2 regions of the Pseudomonas sp. GW821-FHT07G10 genome follow, and region 1 is predicted to be linked to the other one. Evidence: riboswitches for the same ligand, from Rfam matches in the RefSeq annotation. Region 1 holds a riboswitch; the other holds the start of a gene.

Region 1 (11,786 bases):
GGGCTCGGCGTGGATCAAGCAACTGCGCTTCGTAATACTCGTCGGCCAGCAACTCGAGATCGCGCAGCGGGCCGTAGGTTTCAGCGCGGGTCAACGGCGGCATCAGGTGATCGATGATTACCGCCTGGGTGCGACGCTTGGCCTGGGCGCCCTCACCCGGGTCATTGACGATAAACGGATAGATGTTCGGCAATGGCCCCAGCAGCGCATCCGGCCAGCAGTTTTCCGAAAGACCAACGCCCTTGCCCGGCAACCACTCGAGGTTGCCGTGCTTGCCGACGTGAATTACCCCGTGGACGCCGTAGGTTTGTCGCAACCAGAAATAGAACGCCAGATAGCCATGAGGCGGCACCAGGTCGGGGTCGTGATAGACCGCGCTCGGGTCGACCTGATAGCCCCGCGCCGGTTGAATGCCAACGAAAGTCAGGCCAAAACGCAGACCTGCGATCATCATCCGCCCGCCGCGGAACATCGGATCGCTTTCAGGCGCGCCCCAGCGCTCAAGCACCGCGTTGCGATTGGCTTCGGGCAAGGCGTTGAACATCGAAAAATAGTCGTCCAGTGCCAGGCTTTGCTGGCATGGCCGCTGGTCGATGCTCTCCAGATCATTGCTGACCCCGCCGAGCAATTGCTGAATCAGCGCTGTGCCACTTTCAGGCAGTTGCGCCGGCAGCGGATAGCCCTCAGCGTGCAGCGCCCGCAGAATATTCAGCGCAGCGGCCGGGGTGTCGAGGCCCACGCCGTTGCCGATCCGACCATCGCGGGTCGGGTAGTTGGCAAGAATCAGCGCGATACGCTTTTCGCCGTTCGGTACCCGCGCCAGATCAATCCAGCGCCGCGCCAGTTCGGCGACAAAATCCATACGCGCAGGCGCAGGTCGGTAGCAGACCACATCGGACTGACTGCGCTCGCTGCGCCAGGCCAGGTCCTTGAAGCTGATGGGCCGACTGATGATGCGCCCGTCCAGCTCCGGCAAAGCGATATGCATGGCCAGGTCTCGCGGCCCGAGGCCCTGCTCGCTGGCGCGCCAACTCGGCTCGTTGTCCTGGGCGCAGATCGCCTGTATCACCGGGATATTACGCCGGAAAGGCCGCAGATGCGGCGCTTCAGGGCTGGACTGGGCAAAACCGGTGGTGTTCAGAATCACCCCAGCCTCGACCTCGTCCAGCCAGTCCTCGACCACCGCCAGGCAGCCAGGCTCTTTCAAACTGGCCAGCGCAATCGGCAACGGGTTAAGCCCCGCCGCCTGCAAGCGCTGGCAGAAAACATCGATGAAACCGGTGTTCGCCGCCTGCAGGTGCGAGCGATAGAACAACACCGCCGCCACGGGCTGATCGGCGTGCCAGTCGGCTCGCCAATCGCTGAGCGTGGCGCTGCTTTTGCGCGGATGGTAAATCGCCGTACGCGGCAGGATTTGTGGTTCGGCCCATGGGTAATCGCGATCCAGCCAGCGACTGGCCAGGCAGCGATACAGCTCCAGCGCGTTGCCCAAACCACCTTGACGCAGGAAGTGCCAAAGCCGATCGCGGTCTTCGGCGACCACCGTGCTCAGGTCGCTCAGTTCCGGGTCGGGACGATCGTCGCCGGGCACCAGAATCAGTTGCACGCCCTTCTCGGCCAGCTGCACCAGACGCTCGATGCCGTAACGCCAATAACCGATCCCGCCGTGCAGCGAGATCAGAATGACTTTGGCGTGACGCAAGACTTCGTCGACGTACAGGTCGACCGAGGCGTGGTTCTGTACCTGCATCGGGTTGGCCAGACGCAGGCTCGGGTAGTCGTCCGGCAATTGCTGCGCGGCTTCGGCGAGCAGCGCCAGGCTGGAATCGCCGCTGCACAGGATCACCAGCTCGGCGGGGGTTTGTCCAAGGTCGGCAATGTTGTCATCCGACACGAAACCGCCGGGCTGGGTCCTGAGCAGGTGCATGGCTCAGGCGCCGAGTGCGGCGCGCAATTGCGCTTCGATCAGAGCGGCATCCAGTTCCTGGCCAATCAGCACCAGGCGCGTTGCACGCGGCTCATCGGCGCGCCAGGCACGGTCGAAATGTCTGTCGAAGCGCGTGCCCACGCCCTGGATCAGCAAGCGCATCGGCTTGTTCGCAACCGCCGCGAAGCCTTTGACCCGCAGAATGCCGTGCTGAACCACCAGCTGGGTCAGGGCATCCAGCAGCAGGCTTTCGTCGGCCTGGGGCAGCTCGATGGAAATGGAATCGAAGGCGTCGTGGTCATGGTCATCATGCCCTTCACTATCGGCATCACCGTCGTGGTGATGGTCGTGGTGGCTGTGACGGCTGTCGATATGCTCTTCGGAACCGGCGCCCAGACCAATCAAAACCTCCAGAGGCAAGCGACCGCTGCTGGCTTCGATGATTTTTACTGCTGGCGGCAGTTCTTCGGCGACTTCCAGGCGCACTTTGGCCAGGTCTTCAGGGCTGATCAGGTCGGCTTTGTTGAGGATCACCAGGTCGGCACTGGCCAGCTGGTCGGCGAACAGTTCGTGCAGCGGTGATTCGTGGTCCAGGTTCGGGTCGAGCTTGCGCTGGGCGTCGACTTGATCCGGGAACGCAGCGAAGGTGCCGGCGGCCACGGCCGGGCTGTCGACCACCGTGATCACTGCATCGACAGTGCAGGCACTGCGGATTTCCGGCCACTGGAAGGCTTGCACCAGCGGTTTGGGCAGCGCCAGGCCAGAGGTTTCGATGAGGATGTGATCCAGGTCGGCACGACGGGCAACCAGCTCGCGCATCACCGGGAAGAACTCTTCCTGAACGGTGCAGCACAGGCAACCGTTGGCCAGTTCATAGACCCGGCCGCTGGCCTCTTCTTCAGTGCAACCGATGGAACATTGCTTGAGAATTTCGCCGTCGATGCCCAGCTCGCCAAATTCGTTGACGATCACCGCGATGCGGCGGCCCTGGGCGTTATCAAGCATATGCCGCAGTAAGGTGGTTTTGCCCGAGCCGAGGAAGCCGGTGACGATGGTGACGGGAAGTTTGGCCAGTGTTTTCATCGGATGCCCTTTGGCAAGGTGGCGGGCATACGGGACGACAACCACACCGATGGGCGCGGAAGATTTCGCCACCGGATCACCCCGCCCGGTTGTAGTGAGAATCTGGTACGAGGCAGGTCTCCTGGCTGACGGCCTGCCGGTCTTTCGACTGGCGATTTCTACGCCTTCCCGCTCGCTCTATGGATAGAGGGTGCAGTGGCATGGCAGAAACGGAACCGTTCACAGTTGCGGGGGCAGCCGCGGCATTGACCGCGTTCCCTTCTTAGCTTCGGCGAGAGTGCCGAAGAACCTCGAAAGCGCAAGGCTACGCATCGCTTGGGGGCGGGTCAATGTCCGGACAGAGATCTATGGTGACTGTGACGACGCCATCGCGAGCAAGCTCGCTCCTACATTCAATCGCGGTCCCCTTGTAGGAGCGAGCTTGCTCGCGATGGAAGCGCCTCGGTCCAACAAGTGAGAAACCTTGCCAATTGACTCTCATCCCCCGCCCATGCTCTCCTACGCAACTTGTTACGGGTGCCCTTCACAGGGTGAAACGGGAAACCGGTGAGTCATGTGCTTTACTCAAAGCCTTGATCAGTCCGGTGCTGCCCCCGCAACGGTAAGCGAGCGAAGAGTCAGATCCACTGTGCCAGCAGTTCGGCATGGGAAGGCGACTCTTGCAGGTGAAGGCGCTGGCCCAAACCCCTCGTGAGCCCGGAGACCGGCCCGCAATACTGAAATAACAAACCCGCGGTGGGCGGGCGCTGTTTGAACCGCTGCGAGCCTGTCTCGCAGGGGTTTTCATGCGCTCGATTCACCCGCTGACACATCAGAGGGAAGCGCCATGTCGATCATCAGCAGCACCCGCCACGCAGGCACCGCCAGCACCACGTCCACCCTGAGCCAACGTCTGATTGCCGCCATCGGCGCATCGATTCTGGGCGCGTGCCTGGTGTATTTCGCCGGTTTCTCGCATATCGAAGCGGTGCACAACGCCGCCCACGACACCCGTCACAGCTCCGCTTTTCCGTGCCATTGAGACCTGCTGACATGATCAAGCGTATTGCGCAAACCGCGGGTTTCACAGGGCTGCTCGCGGCCTTGTTGCTGACCTTGCTGCAAAGCTTCTGGGTCGCGCCGCTGATTCTCCAGGCGGAAACCTATGAAAAGGCCCCGGCCGCCGAAGTTCACGAACACGCTGAAGGCGCCATGGCCGGTCATACCCACGATGCCGAAGCCTGGGAGCCGGAGGACGGCTGGCAGCGCGTGCTCTCGACCACCGGTGGCAATCTGGTGGTGGCCGTCGGTTTCGCCCTGATGCTTGCGGGTCTCTATACCCTGCGCGCTCCGGGTCGCACGTCCGAAGGTTTGCTCTGGGGCCTGGCCGGTTACGCGACCTTCTGCCTGGCACCGACCATGGGCCTGCCGCCGGAGCTGCCCGGCACTGCCGCCGCTGACCTGCTGCAACGGCAGACCTGGTGGGCCGGGACCGCGGCGTCCACCGCTGTCGGCATTGCGCTGATCGTGTTTGGCAAACACTGGCTATTGAAGATTCTCGGCGTGGCAATTCTGGCGGTACCGCACATCATTGGCGCGCCGCAACCGCAGGTGCATTCCAGCCTGGCGCCGGAAGCGCTCGAAGCACAATTCAAAATCGCTTCGCAACTGACCAACGCGGCGTTCTGGCTGGCCCTGGGCCTGATCAGCGCCTGGTTGTTCCGTCGCAAAAGCGAAGGCCAATACCGCGCATGACTGACATCAGCACAGCGCCGACCCTGGTGGTCGGCCTGGGCTGCCAGCGTGGCTGCCCCGCCGCCACGCTACAGGCGTTGCTCGATCAGGCGTTGCAGGCTCACCACATCGATCTGCAAGCGATCCAGGCCCTGGCCAGTATCGACCTGAAACGAGAGGAGCCTGGCCTGCTTGAGCTGGCTGCACAATTGGCATTGCCGCTGACATTCTTCAGCAGTGCGCAACTTGCCGCCTATGAGCCACAACTGAGTCATCGCTCAGAGATCGCCTTTGAACGCACCGGTTGCTATGGCGTGGCCGAAAGCGCTGCGCTGGCACTGGCCGAGCATCTGACGCAAAGCCCGGCCAAACTGCTGATCTCGCGACAGAAATACGCCCAGGCCACCTTTGCATTGGCATCTGCGCCGTAAAATCCCCGATAATCCCCGCCCTTGATCATGAGCAATCTTCATCTGAAGCATTGCCGACACGACTTTGCACAGGAAACAGCCATGACCGTCTACTTTATCGGCGCAGGTCCCGGCGACCCGGAACTGATCACCGTCAAAGGCCAGCGGCTGATCCGCAGTTGCCCGGTCATCATCTATGCCGGCTCGCTGGTGCCCGCTGCCGTGCTGGAAGGCCACCAGGCCGACCAGGTGATCAACAGCGCAGAATTGCACCTGGAGCAGATCATTGAATTGATCAAGACCGCCCATGGCAAAGGTCAGGACGTGGCCCGGGTGCATTCCGGCGATCCGAGCCTGTACGGCGCAATTGGCGAGCAGATTCGCTATTTGCGCGAGTTGAATATTCCCTTTGAAATCATCCCTGGCGTGACGGCAACCGCAGCCTGCGCGGCCCTGCTGGGGGCGGAGCTGACGCTACCGGACGTGTCCCAGAGCGTGATTCTGACCCGCTATGCCGACAAAACGGCGATGCCGGCCGGGGAAGAACTCGGCAGCCTGGCACAGCATGGAGCAACCATGGCGATTCATCTGGGGGTCAATCATCTGGAGAAAATCATCGCCGAACTGGTCCCGCACTATGGCCTGGACTGCCCGATTGCAGTGATTCATCGCGCCACCTGGCCGGATCAGGATTGGGTGGTGGGCACATTGGCTGATATTACTGAAAAGGTTCAGGCAAAGGGATTTCGTCGTACCGCGCTCATCCTGGTGGGTCGGGTGCTGGCCAGCGACAATTTCAGTGAATCGTCGCTGTATCGTGCCGGGCATGCGCATTTGTACAGACCCTGAACATGATCGTTCCCACGCTCGTGCGTGGGAACACCTCAACGGACGCTCTGCGTCAGCTTCTGGGACGCGGAGCGTCCCGGGCTGCATTCCCACGCGGAGCATGGGAACGATCAATACGAGGGCCATGTAATGGCCACCTCAAATCCCAGGCATAAAAAAACGGCGCTCACGGGGCGCCGTTTTTTCTGTTTGCAGCGAACACCTTAGTAGTAGGCGTTTTCTTTCTGCGTATGGTCGGTGACGTCGCGTACACCTTTAAGTTCCGGAATACGCTCAAGCAGTGTGCGCTCGATGCCTTCCTTCAAGGTGACATCAGCCTGGCCGCAGCCCTGGCAACCACCGCCGAATTTCAGCACGGCGATACCGTCTTCAACCACATCGATCAGGCTGACCTGACCGCCGTGGCTGGCCAGCCCCGGGTTGATTTCGGTTTGCAGGTAATAGTTGATGCGCTCGTTCACCGGGCTGTCAGCGTTGACCATCGGAACTTTGGCGTTTGGCGCCTTGATGGTCAGTTGGCCGCCCATACGATCGGTGGCGTAATCAACCACGGCATCGTCCAGAAAGGCTTCGCTGAAGGAATCGATATAAGCGGTGAAGCTTTTGAGCCCCAGCGCGGTATCTTCCGGTTTTTCTTCGCCCGGCTTGCAATAGGCAATACAGGTTTCGGCGTATTGGGTGCCAGGCTGGGTAATAAAGACTCGGATGCCGATTCCCGGGGTGTTCTGCTTGGAAAGCAGATCAGCCAGATAATCGTGGGCAGCATCGGTAATGGTAATAGCGGTCATGGAAACTCCTCGCAGGCTTGGACGCAGTTTACGCCAATCATCGCGCCGGACAAAGTCCTAGTATTTTTGTCGGGAAAGAACCGGCCATCCTCACCATCGATTACAGGTTCTCGTAGCGGTTCATGTCCAGCACGCCCGCTTCCACCGGCTCGGTTGCGCGAATGTACTCGGTCAGGTCATGGAAGTACTGCCAGAACTGTGGATGGCTGCGACGAATCCCCCAGCGATCAACGATTTTCTCGAAGTGATCAGCATCCTTGGCGCTCTCCATTCGCGCAACAAACTCGGGAACCTGCTCGGCCGGGATGTTGAAGATGAAGTTCGGATAGCTGCTGAGTACGCCTGGATAAATCGTCAACGTATCCAACCCGGGTTGATAACGCAGCGCCTCGCCGAGCAGGAACGCCACGTTACTGTGGGCGCGGTTGCGCAGAAGGCTGTAGACCTCACGCTTGCCGCTTTTGGTCTCGATGCGCAGCATCGTGGCCTCTGGCAACTGATCGATGACCCGAAGCCCCGCGGCCGGGCGCGAGACCAGGCGACTCAAGGCCTGTTCGGCGTCTTGCAGGGCCGGATCGATATTCGGCCGTGAGCAATACGCGCCGTCACAGCGATTGATCGGGTCAGGCCTGGCGTTCAAGTCACCGTAGCGCGCCAGCAGTTGGTTGGCGAAATCGCGCTTCGGGTCCTTTTCATCCAGCTTCAGTGCGGTGCGTTTGTCGTTGTCGATGCTTTCATAGTCCAGCCACATCTTGATCTTGCCGCTGCTCTGGTACCAATCGTCGAGATAATCGTCCCGGGAATCGGCCGGCATCAGGCGCAGGAAGTTCTGCTCGGCGCCGTTGCGGATCAGGTCGAAATACAGACGGGTCTGGGCCTGGTGGGAAACGTTTCCGAATACATCGAAATTGACCGCCAACTGATAATACGTGCGTTCCAGCAACGGATAGTCGAACAGCCACATCGTTTGCGGTACGTCACCGATCAAGCCTTTGTTCACCGAGGCGCTGTCGAAGTGGCGGAAAATGCTCAGCAAGGCGTTGTCGTTGCCGGCCCACAGGGTCGACCAGCTCGGTGCTGGCGCATCGGCGTAGGTGTCCCGGCGCAAGGCTTCGTATTCGTTGCGCTTGTCGCGATAATTGTGCCACAGGGTCAAGACACTGCCGACATCATCATTTTGTCCCGGCATCGCCAGCAACGGCGTTGCCTTAGTGCGGTAGTTGCGGTTGGTGATGTACAGGTCATGTTCCGGCGCCTGGAACAACGCCCAGAAGTTGTCGCGGATCACGTCAGTAGCAATCTGCCCTCGGCAGACCGGACCACGGATAAAGGTCCGCACAAGGTATTCGGCATTATCGAGCATGAACTGATAACGCGCTTGCGCCGGAATCGCCTCGAACGTTTCGAACGGATTGGCCCGCCGCTCCGGCCCGTAACCGGGCAACGCATTGACGTGCCAGTTACCGCTGTAGAACAGGGTTTTGACCCGCGCCATTTTCGCCGGGCCCAGGCCAAAGGTGATGTGGGTCTTGTGCACGATCACACCCTGCACCGGCCACAAGCGGTAATAGATCTGAGTACCGGGGTCGTCATTTGGACGACGGGTGGCGATCAGGTCGATCGGCTTCCCCGGCGGCGTACGCGAACGCACCCATTGGAAGAAATGCCCCGGCTCACCGCCCTTGAAATAGATGTGTGCCAGGAACAAATGCTCAAACAGCCATCGAGCGACCAGGCTTTCCCGAGCGCCCGGGGCATTGAGCAGGCTTTCCCACTGAACAATCTGCAACGCCTCCTGGGCACTGGGCGCCAGGCCTTGATCATCGATGGGCGCCCCTGACGCCAACCAGCGTTGCAGGGTCTGGTACTGCTGATCGGTCAGGCCCGTCACCGCCAGCGGCATGCCCTCTTTGGGATGTGCACCGGCATAGCTGTCAAACTCGCCCGGCATTGGGCACATGTTCTCGCGCTCGAGGCCCAAAACGATCTCCTCGGGCAACTTCGCGTTGGGCCGAAGTGGCGTTTTGTGGCCCAGTTCAAGCATTCGCGCCATCAGCGCCGCCTGGCTGCCCTGAGCATCGAGCACTGAATAGAAATCCTTACGCTGCCAGGCCGCCTTGCCAAAGGCGTCGTAGAACAGCCGCGTCGGCCTTGAGGCTTGACTGCGCTGGCCGTTATAGACCGGCATTTTCGTAGCGCCCCGTGCCGCACCCTCCCCACTGCCCAGATTGAGCTGACAGGCGGAGTCATAGCAGGCATGGCAGGCCACGCACTTATCGGTAAAGATCGGTTGAATATCACGGGTATAGGAAATCGCTGGCGCCGGACCTTGCGCTGTGGCGGCGAAACTGAACAGCAGCAAAATACTGCCGATGACAACGCGATAAGACATGTCCCTGGTTCCGGCGATAGAAAAACGTCGCGATTCTACCGGTCTAACCCGGCCACCAACATGAGCGATATTCATGCAAAAGCCTGCCATGCTCTAAAAGCACACAGGTTTGCTATCATCGCCCTTCTTTGTATTGGCCTTTCCAGGTAGTCCTATGTCCGATCGCAGCGCTCGCCTTCAAGCTCTCCATCAAGCCCTCAAAGAGCGCATCCTGATTCTCGATGGCGGCATGGGCACGATGATCCAGAGCTACAAGCTCGAGGAACAGGACTACCGTGGCAAACGCTTCGCTGACTGGCCGAGCGACGTCAAAGGCAACAACGACCTGTTGATTCTTAGCCGCCCGGACGTGATCGGGGCGATCGAGAAGGCGTATCTGGATGCTGGTGCCGACATTCTCGAAACCAACACCTTTAACGCCACCCAAGTGTCCCAGGCCGATTACGGCATGGAAGCGCTGGTCTATGAACTCAACGTAGAGGGCGCGCGTCTGGCGCGCAAGGTGGCCGACGCCAAGACCCTGGAAACCCCGGACAAGCCACGCTTCGTCGCCGGGGTGCTCGGCCCTACCAGCCGTACCTGCTCGTTGTCACCGGACGTGAACAACCCCGGCTACCGCAACGTGACCTTCGACGAACTGGTGGAAAACTACACCGAGGCCACCAAAGGCCTGATCGAAGGCGGCGCCGACCTGATCCTGATCGAAACCATCTTCGACACCTTGAACGCCAAGGCCGCGATCTTCGCCGTGCAGGGCGTGTTCGAAGAGCTGGGTTTCGAACTGCCGATCATGATTTCCGGCACCATCACCGACGCCTCCGGTCGTACCCTGTCCGGTCAGACCACCGAAGCCTTCTGGAACTCCATCAGCCACGCCAAACCGATTTCCGTCGGTCTGAACTGCGCCCTTGGCGCCCGTGAACTGCGGCCGTACCTGGAAGAGCTGTCGGACAAGGCCAACACTTATATTTCCGCCCACCCGAACGCCGGCCTGCCCAACGAGTTCGGTGAATACGATGAACTGCCGGCCGATACCGCGAAAATCATCGAAGAGTTCGCCCAAAGTGGCTTCCTGAATATCGTCGGCGGCTGCTGCGGCACTACCCCCGCGCACATCGAGGCGATCGCCAAAGCGGTGGCCAGCTACGCACCGCGGCCGATTCCGGACATTCCAAAGGCCTGCCGGCTGTCGGGCCTGGAGCCGTTCACCATCAATCGCGAGTCGTTGTTCGTCAACGTCGGCGAGCGGACCAACATCACCGGTTCCGCGCGTTTCGCCCGGCTGATCCGCGAAGACAACTACACCGAAGCGCTGGAAGTCGCCCTGCAGCAGGTCGAGGCCGGCGCGCAGGTGATCGATATCAACATGGACGAGGGCATGCTCGATTCGAAGAAGGCCATGGTGACCTTCCTCAATCTGATCGCCGGTGAGCCGGACATCTCCCGCGTGCCGATCATGATCGACTCCTCCAAGTGGGAAGTCATCGAAGCTGGCCTCAAGTGCATCCAGGGCAAAGGCATCGTCAACTCCATCAGCATGAAGGAAGGTGTCGAACAGTTCATTCATCACGCCAAACTGTGCAAGCGCTACGGCGCTGCAGTGGTGGTGATGGCTTTCGACGAAGCCGGTCAGGCCGACACCGAAGCGCGCAAAAAGGAAATCTGCAAACGCTCCTATGACATCCTGGTCAACGAGGTGGGCTTCCCGCCGGAAGACATCATCTTCGACCCGAACATCTTCGCCATCGCCACCGGCATCGAAGAGCACAACAACTACGCCGTCGACTTCATCAACGCCTGCGCCTATATCCGTGACCACCTGCCCTACGCGCTGACGAGCGGTGGCGTGTCCAACGTGTCGTTCTCGTTCCGTGGCAACAACCCGGTGCGTGAAGCGATCCACTCGGTGTTCCTGCTGCATGCGATCCGCAACGGCCTGAGCATGGGCATCGTCAATGCCGGCCAATTGGAGATCTACGACCAGATCCCGGCCGAGTTGCGCGATGCCGTCGAGGACGTGGTGCTCAACCGCACGCCGGAAGGCACCGACGCCTTGCTGGCCATCGCCGACAAGTACAAGGGCGACGGCAGCGTCAAGGAAGCCGAAACGGGCGAGTGGCGCAGCTGGGACGTCAACAAGCGTCTGGAGCATGCGCTGGTCAAAGGCATTACTACGCACATTGTCGAAGACACCGAAGAATCCCGGCTGTCGTTCGCGCGCCCGATCGAAGTGATCGAGGGCCCGCTGATGTCCGGCATGAACATCGTCGGTGATCTGTTCGGCTCCGGCAAAATGTTCCTGCCACAGGTGGTGAAATCTGCCCGTGTCATGAAGCAGGCCGTTGCCCACCTGATCCCGTTCATCGAGCTGGAAAAAGGCGACAAGCCGCAAGCCAAGGGCAAGATTCTCATGGCCACGGTCAAGGGCGACGTACACGACATCGGCAAAAACATCGTCGGCGTGGTGCTGGGCTGTAATGGCTACGACATCGTCGACCTCGGCGTGATGGTGCCGGCGGAGAAAATCCTCCAGGTGGCCAAAGAACAGAAGTGCGACATCATCGGTCTCTCCGGCCTGATCACCCCGTCGCTGGACGAAATGGTCCACGTCGCCCGCGAAATGC
Region 2 (11,786 bases), on a different contig from region 1:
TTGGTCTGGACTTTCTCAGAGCCGATCACGCGGAAGTCGTAGGTGTCTGTGTCTTCACCTTCGACCACCTGATAGCTCATGCTTTTTTTGCCGGCTGCTACATCGCGCTGCAAGGCCAGTTGATAAGTGGACTTGTCCAGCATGCCTGTGTTGAGCGGGACCTTGACCGGGTCGCCGCGATCAGTACCGGTGACCATCTTGGTGGTCCAGTCGAAGTCCAGATTGACCTTCTTGGCTTTGCCCAGACCGCCGCGTTCGAAGCGATATGACTGGGGCAGCAAGGCGTCCTTGTCCAGCTTCAGGGTGCTTTCCTCGGTCAGGCTGGCGACCAGCATGGAGGCCTTGAAATTCAAGGTCCAGGAGCCGTTGGCATTTTTCGACAGGCTGCGTTCGGCCGAACCGCTCATGGGGAGTTGCTTCCAGTCGGCGGTATAACTGGCGGAGAAAGGTTGAAGGTCCGCTGCCTGCACAACAGGCAGGGCGAGCAGAGCACAAGCGAAGAGCAGGGCACGACGCATAAAATCTCCTAGATTCGAATCAAGTGGCCGCTGGCCGCAAGTAACTGACCATCCAATAATGCACCATGTTCACCAAGCGTTAACCGACCTTCGGCAAACCAGCGCACTGCCATCGGGTAAATCCGGTGCTCCTGGACGTGGACTCGTTGCGCCAGACTCTGCGGCGAGTCGTCTAACTCTACCGGGATCACTGCCTGTACGACCAGTGGCCCGCCATCGAGTTCCTCGGTTACGAAATGCACGCTGCAGCCGTGCTCGGTGTCACCGGCCTCCAGCGCTCGCTGATGAGTGTTCAACCCTTTGTATTTGGGTAGCAGCGATGGGTGGATATTCAGCAGGCGGCCCTGGTAATGACGAACGAAATCGGCACTGAGGATGCGCATGAATCCGGCAAGGACGACGAGCTTGGGTTTAAAAGCGTCGATCAATTCGATCAAGGCGGCATCGAAGGCCTCACGACCTTCGAAAGCCTTGTGATCGAGAGAGCGGGTTTCGATACCCGCTTCTCTGGCACGTTGCAGGCCGTAGGCGTCGGCGCGGTTGGAAATCACCGCGCGGATGCGGACCGGGTTGTCCCCGGCCAGACTGTTGTCGATCAGAGCCTGCAAGTTGCTGCCGGTGCCGGAAAGCAGCACCACTACATCACAGGTGGTCGGCATCTGCTCGCGCATTAGTGAGCCTTGAGGTTTTTCAGCTCGACCTGTGCAGCGCCTTCGGCGGCGGCAGCGATCTGGCCGATGACCCACGGTTGCTCGCCTGCTTCACGCAGTACGTTGAGGGCCGTTTCAACGTGCTCCTGAGCCACGCAGATCACCATGCCAACGCCGCAGTTCAGCACGCGGTGCATTTCCACTTCGTCAACGTTGCCTTTCTCTTGCAGCCAGTCGAAGACAGCCGGGCGCTGCCAGCTGGCGACATCGACCACGGCCTGAGCGCCTTCAGGTAGAACGCGCGGGATGTTGTCGAGCAGGCCGCCACCGGTGATGTGGGCCATGGCTTTGACTGCGCCAGTGTCTTTGATCAGCTTGAGCAGGGGCTTTACGTAGATACGGGTCGGGGCCATCAGCAGGTCGGTCAGAGGTTTGCCGTCGAGCTGGATGTTTTCGATGTCTGCACCGGACACTTCGATGATCTTGCGGATCAGCGAGTAGCCGTTGGAGTGCGGGCCGGAAGACGGCAGGGCGAGCAGGGCATCGCCAGCGGCGACTTTCGAACCGTCGATGATTTCGGATTTTTCCACGACGCCGACGCAGAAACCGGCCAGGTCGTAGTCTTCACCTTCGTACATGCCCGGCATTTCAGCGGTTTCACCGCCGACCAGCGAGCAGCCGGACAACTCGCAACCTGCGCCGATACCGGTCACGACCTGGGTAGCGGTCTCGACATTCAGTTTGCCGGTGGCGTAGTAGTCGAGGAAGAACAGCGGTTCTGCGCCGCACACCACCAGATCGTTGACGCACATGGCGACCAGGTCGATGCCGATGCTGTCATGTTTATTCAGGTTCAACGCCAGACGCAGCTTGGTGCCGACGCCGTCGGTGCCGGAGACCAGAACCGGCTGTTTGTAGCCTGCCGGGATTTCGCAGAGGGCGCCAAAACCGCCCAGGCCGCCCATGACTTCCGGGCGCGCAGTGCGCTTGGCGACGCTCTTGATGCGTTCGACCAATGCTTCACCGGCGTCGATGTCTACACCGGCGTCCTTGTAGCTCAGGGAGGGTTGCTTGCTCATGATCCAGGCCTTTAGGGGGGATTCAGGGATATCGACCGAGTCCAGTGAGACCACTGAAAAAACCAATGCGCGATTGCCGCGCGAGTATTTCAGGGTGCCCAGCTGTTGCCGGTCTGCGAAGGCGCGCGATTTTATCAGGCTTGAGGGGCAGCGGCCATCCTCGGGCCGACGGGTAGGGACATATCGCGTTAAAAAAAGCTGTTATTGCTCGTGTTGGTAGCCTCGCTCGCAGCTGTATAAGGTATAGCCTTTAACCAGCTATCGTTATGACAGTGCAAAAACTTCCATCGGTCGTATGAATGTTTTGCGCAGGCGTGTGGTCACAGCCTTGCTCAATCGTGTTCATGCGGTCTGTTCCAGCCGCTTTTTTCCGTCGGGAATCTTCCATGCGTCTGTGTAAATTTCTATTTGTGGGTTGTTTGTCATTTGTCAGTCTGGCGAGTCATGCCGAAGCCCTTAGTGGTCTCTATCAAGTGCGCGAACCCGTCAGCGGTCAGACCCCGCAAGAGCGCGATCAAGCCACGCAAAAGGCTTTGGAGACTCTGGTGTTGCGCTTGACCGGTGATGCCAAAGCCGCGCAGGGCCCGGGGCTGGCGGCTATTCGCAAGGATCCGCAGCAGATCATCAGCCAATACGGCTATGACGCCGGGCCTCCTGAAAGCTTGAAAGTCGATTTCGATCCGGTCAGCACTGATCGCGCATTGCGTCAGGCAGGGTTGGCATTGTGGGGTAGCAATCGTCCGTCGATTCTCATTTGGTGGCTGAACGATTCGACCGAGGGCTCCAGCCTGGTGGGCGACGGCCAGGCCAGCGCCGAGCCGCTGCGCCGAGCAGCCCAGCACCGCGGTTTGCCACTGCGTTTGCCGTTGGGGGATCTGAGTGAGCAGATCGTCGGCACCGCACCGATTCTTGAAGGGACCGACCCGGCGCCGCTGTATGCAGCTTCGCAACGCTACGCCGCTGACGCCTTGCTGGCGGTACATGCCCGTCAGGAGGGTGGGCAGTGGCAGGCCAAATGGCGTCTGTGGCTAGGCGATCAGCGTGAACAGGGCAGTGTGCAGGGCGCCGATACCGCAGCTCTGGCCGATGCCGTTTTGCTGGCCGTCAGTCAGAAGCTGGCACCACGCTTCGTCGCCAGGCCGGGAGCGTCGACCGAGCAGCTGCTGGAGGTGCAAGGCATGACCCTGGAGCGCTACGCGGCGCTTGGGCATTTACTTGAGCCGTTTGGCGCGCAAGTGCAGCGTGTCGAGGGTGACAGAGTCATTTATCGGGTCAATGGCAGCGCCGAGCAATTGCGAGCGCAATTGGGGTTGGCGAAGCTGCAAGAGGTTCCCGCAGGTGTGTCGGTGGCGCCGGTAGCATCTGCTCAGCCAGCGATCGAAGGCACAGCGCCGGTTAGTGCTCCGGCACCAACCGCGCAACTGCGTTTCCGCTGGTAAGTTTTTCTTTCCTTATATAGAAGCTGGAGTGGTTCATGGCTGATACGCGTCGTTGGGTGTGGCTGGGTGGGGTCATCCTGCTGTGCGCGTTTGTGTATCTATTGCATCCGATCCTCTCACCGTTCCTGGTGGCGCTGCTGCTGGCCTATCTGTTCGACCCTCTGGTGGATCGGCTGGAAAAGCTCGGCCTCTCGCGAACCTGGGGCGTGGTGGCAGTGTTCGCGCTATTCACCTTGATCGTCATGACGTTGTTGCTGGTTCTTGTGCCCATGCTGGCCAAGCAGTTGTTCCGGCTGTATGAGCTGGCACCGCAAATGCTCGATTGGTTGCAGCACACGGCGATGCCTTGGGTGCAGTCGAAACTGGGGCTTGCAGAAGGTTTCTGGAAGTTCGACAAGGTCAAGGCTGCGATCAGTGAGCATATGGGGCAGACCACCGACATTGTCGGTGTGGTACTGAGTCAGGCAACGGCCTCCGGCCTGGCGTTGATCGCCTGGCTGGCTAACCTGGTGTTGATCCCGGTGGTCAGTTTCTACCTCCTTCGGGACTGGGATCTGATGATGGCCAGGATCCGTAGCCTGCTACCTCGCAATCGTGAAGAGCGTGCGGTGTCATTGGCAGGAGAGTGCCACGAAGTACTTGGGGCATTTGTTCGCGGTCAGTTGCTGGTGATGCTGGCCTTGGGTGTGATCTATGCAGCGGGCTTGATGCTGGTCGGGCTGGAGCTCGGGCTGTTGATCGGTCTGATTGCCGGCCTGGCGGCCATCGTGCCATACATGGGGTTTGTGATCGGGATTGGCGCGGCGTTGATCGTCGGGTTGTTTCAGTTTGGTGGTGACCTGTATTCGATGATTGGCATTGTCGCGGTGTTCATGGTCGGTCAGGCGTTGGAAGGCATGGTGCTAACGCCGTTGTTGGTGGGGGACCGGATAGGCTTGCACCCGGTGGCGGTGATCTTTGCGATCATGGCTGGCGGTGAGCTGTTTGGATTCACCGGGATCCTGCTGGCGTTGCCGGTGGCAGCGGTGATCATGGTGCTGGTGCGCCATGTGCATGATTTGTATAAAGATTCTGGCATGTACAGTGGTGTGGAAGATTCTGATTGAGATGCGCTGTCGATTAAGCGCCCAAGGCTGCCCGGCTCATTGCCGGGCAGGCCTGTAGGGTGTTCATGGCTGTCACATCCGCCGTCAAACAAACCCCGTCGGTACCCGTAAATTAACGCAAACCTTTGATTTTGCTTATGGTCTGCTGCATTGTGCGCCCGGCGTCACGGGTATAAACTTTGCAAACTTTACACAGAGGCCACTAACGGTTCGTTTGGAACTGTTCAGTCAGCATGAAACCGATTCAGCTGCCCCTAGGTGTGCGTCTGCGTGATGACGCCACCTTTATCAACTACTACCCAGGCGCCAATGCCGCTGCACTCGGCTATGTCGAGCGGCTTTGCGAAGCCGACGCCGGCTGGACCGAAAGCCTGATCTATCTCTGGGGCAAGGATGGCGTCGGGCGTACGCACTTGCTGCAAGCCGCTTGCTTGCGTTTTGAGCAAATGGGCGAGCCGGCGGTGTACTTGCCGCTGGCAGAGTTGCTGGATCGCGGTATCGAAATTCTCGACAACCTTGAGCAATACGAGCTGGTCTGTCTGGATGATCTGCAGGCGGTGGCGGGGCGAGCGGACTGGGAAGAGGCGCTGTTCCATCTGTTCAACCGTTTGCGTGACAGTGGTCGGCGTCTGCTGATCGCCGCTTCAACCTCTCCACGTGAATTGCCGGTGAAGCTGGCGGACTTGAAATCACGCTTGACCCTGGCGTTGATTTTCCAGATGCGTCCACTGTCCGATGAAGACAAGCTGCGAGCTCTGCAATTGCGTGCTTCGCGTCGTGGTCTGCACCTGACCGATGAGGTCGGGCACTTTATCCTCACTCGCGGCACTCGCAGCATGAGTGCGTTGTTCGAGCTGCTGGAACGTCTCGATCAGGCTTCGTTGCAGGCGCAACGCAAGTTGACCATTCCCTTCCTTAAAGAAACCCTGGGCTGGTAAAACCGCAGTCTGTAGCGCTTTTTTGGCACTTTCAAGGCGCCAGAAAACCCGCGCCAAGGATGCTTCCAGGGCGCGCGAGCGTTTATATTGGGCTTAAGGCCTTAGATGTAAACGAGAAACCGATAAGTCACATTTACATCGATTGAATTTGCAAATGAGGATGATAGAAGGCATAGTCGCGGCTTCTTTATATCTTCAGCCACGGTCGTGCCCATGCTAAAGCGCTTCGCACCCCTCGTGCCTCTCGCACTCGTCACCCTGTTGTTTGGTTGCGCTGCTCACTCCCCGGTGTCGCAACAGCAAGAACAACAGTTTAAAAATTCTGTTACTGCCCAGTCTTCCGCTGCTTACCGGGAAGAACTGGCGACTGAAAAAGAACTGGCCGACTTCGCCGGCAGCAAGCCGTACCAGCTGCCAGTTTTGGCCGACAGCATCCTTGAGCGTGGTATGTCTCTGATCGGTACCCGCTACCGTTTCGGTGGCACCTCCGAGGATGGCTTCGATTGCAGCGGCTTCATCGGTTATCTGTTCCGTGAAGAGGCGGGCATGAATTTGCCGCGCTCCACTCGCGAGATGATCAACGTTGACGCACCGCTGGTCGCTCGCAACAACCTCAAGCCCGGTGATCTGCTGTTCTTCAGCACCAATGGTCGCCGTGGCCGTGTCAGTCACGCGGGGATCTACCTGGGTGATGACCAGTTCATCCACTCCAGCAGCCGTCGTAGCGGTGGTGTTCGAGTCGATAACCTGGGCGACAGCTACTGGAGCAAGACCTTCATCGAAGCCAAGCGCGCACTCGCCATGGCCCCGACCACGGTCACTGCTCGCAAGTAATCAATCTTTTTGTAAGGTTAAGTTAAAGTCTTACTTGAAGTTTGACGCGTAGCCGCTAGAATCCTGACCTATTGTTGATAACCTAACCGCGCAAGCCCTGCTTACGCGGTTTTGTTTTCAGCCTCACGGCAGAGAAAGCCGCATCCAGATCAGGATTGTTCTGCATATGTCGACGTCGGCCCGCCTCGCCCTTCTCGTTTTCGCGGCACTGCTTAGTGCATGCGCCAGCCATACTCCGCCGCCAGCTCCGGTGGTTCGGCCTCCTGTTTTCGCATCCCCTCAAACCTATTCGCCTGCCGCTGAAGACGTGCTTTTCCGTGCGTTGGGCCTGGTGGGTACGCCTTATCGTTGGGGGGGTAATACGCCGGATTCGGGTTTTGATTGCAGTGGCCTGATCGGCTATGTCTATCGCGATGCAGCTGGCATCACTCTACCGCGTTCGACCCGCGAGATGATCGGCATGCGCGCTCAGGATGTCGACCAGAATGCACTGCAAACCGGCGATCTGGTATTTTTCGCCACCAATGGCGGCTCGCAAGTCAGTCACGCCGGGATCTATGTCGGCGAAGGCCGGTTTGTTCACGCGCCGGCCACTGGCGGAACGGTTAAGCTGGACAGTCTGTCCAAAACCTATTGGCAGAAAGCCTATCTAAGCGCCAAGCGGGTATTGCAGCCTGAGCATCTGGCGCGCAACCCTTAGGTCGCACCTTTGCAGAGGTTGTCATGACCGCTCGCACTCTCAATCTCGACGATTCCCTCTACAGCTATCTGCTGGATGTTTCCCTGCGCGAAACGCCGTTGTTGCGCCGCTTGCGTGACGAAACCCAGGCCTTGCCCATGGCCCGCTGGCAGGTGGCGCCCGAGCAGGGTCAGTTCCTCGCGTTGTTGGTCAAGCTGACCGGCGCCAGGCGTTTGCTGGAAGTCGGTACTTTCACCGGCTACAGCGCCTTGTGCATGGCCGCAGCCTTGCCGGATGACGGTACCTTGATTTGCTGTGATATCCCGGGTGATTACAACGCCACTGCACGCCGTTACTGGCAGGAGGCGGGTGTGGCGCAGCGAATTGATTTGCGTCTGGCGCCTGCACTGGAAACCCTGGCGCAGATCGAGCAGCAAGGGCAGGGTGGTCGTTTCGACTTGATCTTCATCGATGCTGACAAAGCCAACTATCCAGCCTATCTGGAGAGTGCCTTGCGTCTGCTGCGAAGTGGCGGTCTGGCGATTTTCGATAACACGCTGTGGAGCGGGCGGGTGCTTGAGGTGAATCCTGATAGTGAAGACACTCGAGCCATCCAGGCATTGAACCGCGCCTTGAAGGATGACTTGCGTGTCGACTTGTCACTGTTGCCGTTAGGCGATGGCCTGACGTTGTGCCGCAAACTGTAGGAGCACCGCTTGCTGGCAGTGGCGAGTTGCGGCTTGAGCATGCTGGTTCCCCTATGAGTGCACCGATGTAACCATAGAGAGGCGAAGCTGCCCGGTGGTTCAGCGTTTCAGCCGCGGGCTTCTTTGAATAGCACAGCGACGCCCGGATGATAGTTGCCTGCTTCATTGCGCAACTTGTGATAGGGGTAAGGAAAGTACCAGGCCACGGCGCAGGTATGTTCCTTTTGCAGATCGTCGACCATGTCCTGGAGTTCTTCGGGGGTGGCGCTGTGTTGGGGTTTGTGTGGCGCTACGAACAGGCAGCCGAGCTTCAGATCGCTGGCGTAGCTGATCTTCCTGGCATCGCTCACGGCGTCGAGCAGCGCTTGAGTGAGGTTCAGGTCATTGACCCGTGGCCAGCGCTGGGTGGCCTGGATGTAGACCCGTTCCTCATTGGTGGCGATGTAGAGGTCGGCACGTCCATTGCGGTCGCCGTCTTCCTGCTGTTTTCTCGTCGGGGTCTGTTCCAGTGTCACCATTTCCGACATCCAGGCGGCAGCCGAGAGCAGCCCAAGGTTGGCGTGTTCATCAAACCAATAAGGGGATTCGTTATCACCGCGTACCTGGATGTAGCGATCGATACATTCAAACCAGCGCTCCAGCACTGGGCGCAGGAATTCCAGCTTCGGATTGCTGATGATCATGCCTTGCATGTTGCCCACCTTTATTTTTGTGATGTTAGTGTTGTGGCTATTTGATATCACTGCTTTCAGTGTGGCACAAGATTGGCGTCAGTTTATTGAACGACGGCACATAATATCGCGGGCGAACGCCCCGGGTTTAATTGACGCTCCACCCCCAACCCTCTAACCTTCGCGACTTGTTTCAGGTGCTCTGTGACCCAAGGTCGACAGAGTGAAACAGGGAAGCCGGTGAGTGTGCGTTCTTTAACAGAACGGACAGCGATCCCGGCGCTGCCCCCGCAACGGTAAATGAGTCAAGGCTGCGCTTTTGGCCACTGTGTCGACTGTCGATACGGGAAGGCGTGCAGCTCGGCAGCGATGCCCCTCATGAGCCCGGAGACCGGCCTGATCCATCCAGCGGCATCACGGTGGGCGATGCCAGGCTTATGCCGTCTATTTCTATTCCTGCCCCCCCGTTATCGTTCCAACGGAGAGCTGCCATGACTGAATCCCCCGATCGTGACGAACGCCATCTGGCGCGTATGTTGCGCAAAAAAGCCGTGATCGACGAGCGTATTGCCAACTCGCCGAACGAGTGCGGGCTGCTGTTGGTCCTGACCGGCAACGGCAAAGGCAAGAGCAGTTCTGCCTTCGGCATGCTTGCACGGGCCATGGGCCACGGAATGAAATGCGGCGTGGTGCAGTTCATCAAGGGTCGCAACAGCACCGGGGAGGAGCTGTTCTTTCGACGCTTTCCCGAGCAAGTACGCTTTCACGTCATGGGCGAAGGCTTCACCTGGGAAACCCAGGATCGCCAGCGTGACATCGCCGCAGCCGAAGCGGCCTGGGAAGTGTCCCGTGAACTGCTGCGTGACCCGGCCATTGGCCTGGTGGTGCTTGACGAGCTGAATATCGCCCTCAAGCACGGTTATCTCGACCTGGACCTGGTTCTCAGCGATTTGCAGGCTCGCCCGCCAATGCAGCACGTGCTGGTAACCGGCCGCGGCGCCAAGCCCGAAATGATTGATCTGGCCGACACGGTTACCGAAATGGGCGTGCTCAAACATGCGTTCCAGGCCGGGATCAAAGCGCAAAAGGGCATTGAGCTGTGAGTATTGAAGCATGAGTGATGCACGTCATTGTCCGGCGGTATTGATCGCCGCACCGGCTTCCGGTCAGGGCAAGACCACCGTGACCGCCGCGCTGGCCCGCTTGCATCGCAATCAGGGGCGCAAGGTCCGGGTATTCAAGTGCGGTCCGGACTTTCTCGACCCAATGATTCTCGAGCGCGCCAGCGGCGCGCCGGTGTATCAATTGGACATGTGGATGGTCGGCGAACAAGAAAGCCGTCGACTGCTGTGGGAAGCGGCGGGCGAGGCTGACCTGATCCTGATCGAAGGCGTCATGGGTCTGTTCGACGGTACGCCGTCCAGCGCCGATTTGGCGCGGCACTTCGGCGTGCCGGTGCTCGCCGTGATCGACGGTACGGCCATGGCCCAGACGTTCGGTGCCCTGGCCTTGGGGCTGGCGCGCTATCAGGCGGACTTGCCGTTTGCCGGCGTTCTGGCCAACCGGGTTGGCACGTTGCGCCACGCGCAATTGCTCGAAGGCAGCCTGACCGAAGGCCTGCGCTGGTATGGCGCGCTGTCTCGCGAAACCGGGATCGAACTGCCGAGCCGCCACCTGGGCCTGGTGCAGGCCAGCGAACTGAATGATCTGGATCTGCGCCTCGACGCGGCGGCCGAAGCCTTGGCCAGCAGTTGTGAAGTGGCGTTGCCGCCGGCAGTCGGGTTCGCTGCGCCTGAGGTTGTCGTCGCCGAGCCATTATTGGCCGGTGTGCGGATTGCCGTGGCTCGCGATGAGGCATTTGCTTTCACCTACGGGGCGAGCCTGGACCTGCTACGGGCGATGGGCGCCGAGTTGCTGTTCTTTTCGCCGATCCATGATCGCGAACTGCCCGAGGCTGACAGCTTGTACCTGCCGGGCGGCTACCCGGAATTGCATCATGTTGCGCTGGCGGAAAACGCCACGATGCTGGCTGCGATCCGCGCGCACCACGCGGCCGACAAGCCGTTGCTGGCCGAGTGTGGCGGCATGTTGTATCTGCTCGACTCCCTGACCGATGTCGACGGTCAGCGCGCCGAACTGGTGGGGTTGCTCGCCGGCGAAGCGGTGATGCAAAAGCGTCTCGCGGCGTTGGCCTTGCAGGCGGTTGATCTGCCAGAGGGCTCATTGCGCGGCCACACCTATCATCACTCGCTGACCAGTACAGCGCTTGAGCCGATAGCCCGGGGCCTGAGCCCTAACGGTGGGCGTGGCGCCGAAGCGGTCTACCGTGACGGTCGAATGACCGCTTCCTATGTGCACTTCTATTTCCCTTCCAATCCCTCTGCGGTGGCCGCACTTTTTGCGCCTGGCTCGCAAACCGCTATCGCGAGCAAGCTCGCTCCCACACTAGATCGTGTACTTCCTGTAGGAGCGAGCTTGCTCGCGAAGAGGCCATGACCGACAACGCCTTTAGTCCGGCCGAACGTGAGGCTGTTTATCGCGTGATCGGCGAACGCCGCGACATGCGTCACTTTGCTGGCGGCACCGTTGAGCCCGAACTGCTCAGGCGTCTGCTCGAGGCCGCCCATCAAGCTCCAAGTGTGGGCCTGATGCAGCCGTGGCGGTTTATCCGCATCACCGACCGCCCGTTGCGCAGCAAAATTCAGCAACTGGTCGAAGAAGAACGTGTACGCACTGCCGAGGCCTTGGGCGAACGCTCCGACGACTTCATGAAATTGAAAGTCGAAGGCATCAACGATTGCGCTGAAGTGCTGGTCGCCGCGCTGATGGACGATCGCGAGCGGCATATCTTTGGGCGCCGGACCTTGCCGGAGATGGACATGGCGTCGTTGTCCTGTGCCATTCAGAATCTCTGGCTGGCGTCCCGCGCCGAAGGCTTGGGGATGGGCTGGGTGTCGCTGTTCGAGCCCCAGGCGCTGGCCGACTTGCTGGGTCTGCCGGCCGGGGCCAAACCGCTGGCGGTATTGTGCCTGGGTCCGGTCACGGCGTTTTATCCGGCCCCCATGTTGGTGCTTGAAGGCTGGGCGCAGCCGCGCCCGCTGAGTGAATTGCTGTATGAGAATTATTGGGGAGTGAGTCAATGAGTGTGGCGTTGTTGAGTGCCGC

The links. A riboswitch is a leader RNA that binds a small molecule or an ion and turns the genes downstream of it on or off. The one in region 1 is predicted to bind cobalamin.
Region 2: another riboswitch for cobalamin. It lies ahead of cobO (cob(I)yrinic acid a,c-diamide adenosyltransferase); the one in region 1 lies ahead of AC07O1_RS28320 (CbtB domain-containing protein).

Annotation. Positions count from the first base shown of each region.
Region 1 covers NZ_JBWKQB010000041.1:23,644-35,429, reverse strand. The annotation lists gene cobN (cobaltochelatase subunit CobN) at 1-1,927, opposite strand, end outside; gene cobW (cobalamin biosynthesis protein CobW) at 1,931-3,010, opposite strand; cobalamin riboswitch at 3,105-3,318, opposite strand; cobalamin riboswitch at 3,508-3,736, shown strand; gene AC07O1_RS28320 (CbtB domain-containing protein) at 3,837-4,031, shown strand; gene AC07O1_RS28315 (CbtA family protein) at 4,043-4,744, shown strand; gene AC07O1_RS28310 (cobalamin biosynthesis protein) at 4,741-5,154, shown strand; gene cobM (precorrin-4 C(11)-methyltransferase) at 5,236-5,982, shown strand; gene nfuA (Fe-S biogenesis protein NfuA) at 6,186-6,770, opposite strand; gene AC07O1_RS28295 (fatty acid cis/trans isomerase) at 6,871-9,162, opposite strand; gene metH (methionine synthase) at 9,317-11,786, shown strand, end outside.
Region 2 covers NZ_JBWKQB010000033.1:36,785-48,570, forward strand. The annotation lists gene AC07O1_RS26250 (DUF3108 domain-containing protein) at 1-518, opposite strand, end outside; gene purN (phosphoribosylglycinamide formyltransferase) at 527-1,177, opposite strand; gene purM (phosphoribosylformylglycinamidine cyclo-ligase) at 1,189-2,247, opposite strand; gene AC07O1_RS26265 (DUF2066 domain-containing protein) at 2,634-3,686, shown strand; gene AC07O1_RS26270 (AI-2E family transporter) at 3,722-4,792, shown strand; gene hda (DnaA regulatory inactivator Hda) at 5,026-5,730, shown strand; gene AC07O1_RS26280 (C40 family peptidase) at 5,944-6,564, shown strand; gene AC07O1_RS26285 (C40 family peptidase) at 6,731-7,264, shown strand; gene AC07O1_RS26290 (class I SAM-dependent methyltransferase) at 7,288-7,950, shown strand; gene AC07O1_RS26295 (hypothetical protein) at 8,058-8,642, opposite strand; cobalamin riboswitch at 8,800-9,035, shown strand; gene cobO (cob(I)yrinic acid a,c-diamide adenosyltransferase) at 9,113-9,724, shown strand; gene AC07O1_RS26305 (cobyrinic acid a,c-diamide synthase CobB) at 9,735-11,117, shown strand; gene bluB (5,6-dimethylbenzimidazole synthase) at 11,114-11,764, shown strand; gene cbiB (adenosylcobinamide-phosphate synthase CbiB) at 11,761-11,786, shown strand, end outside.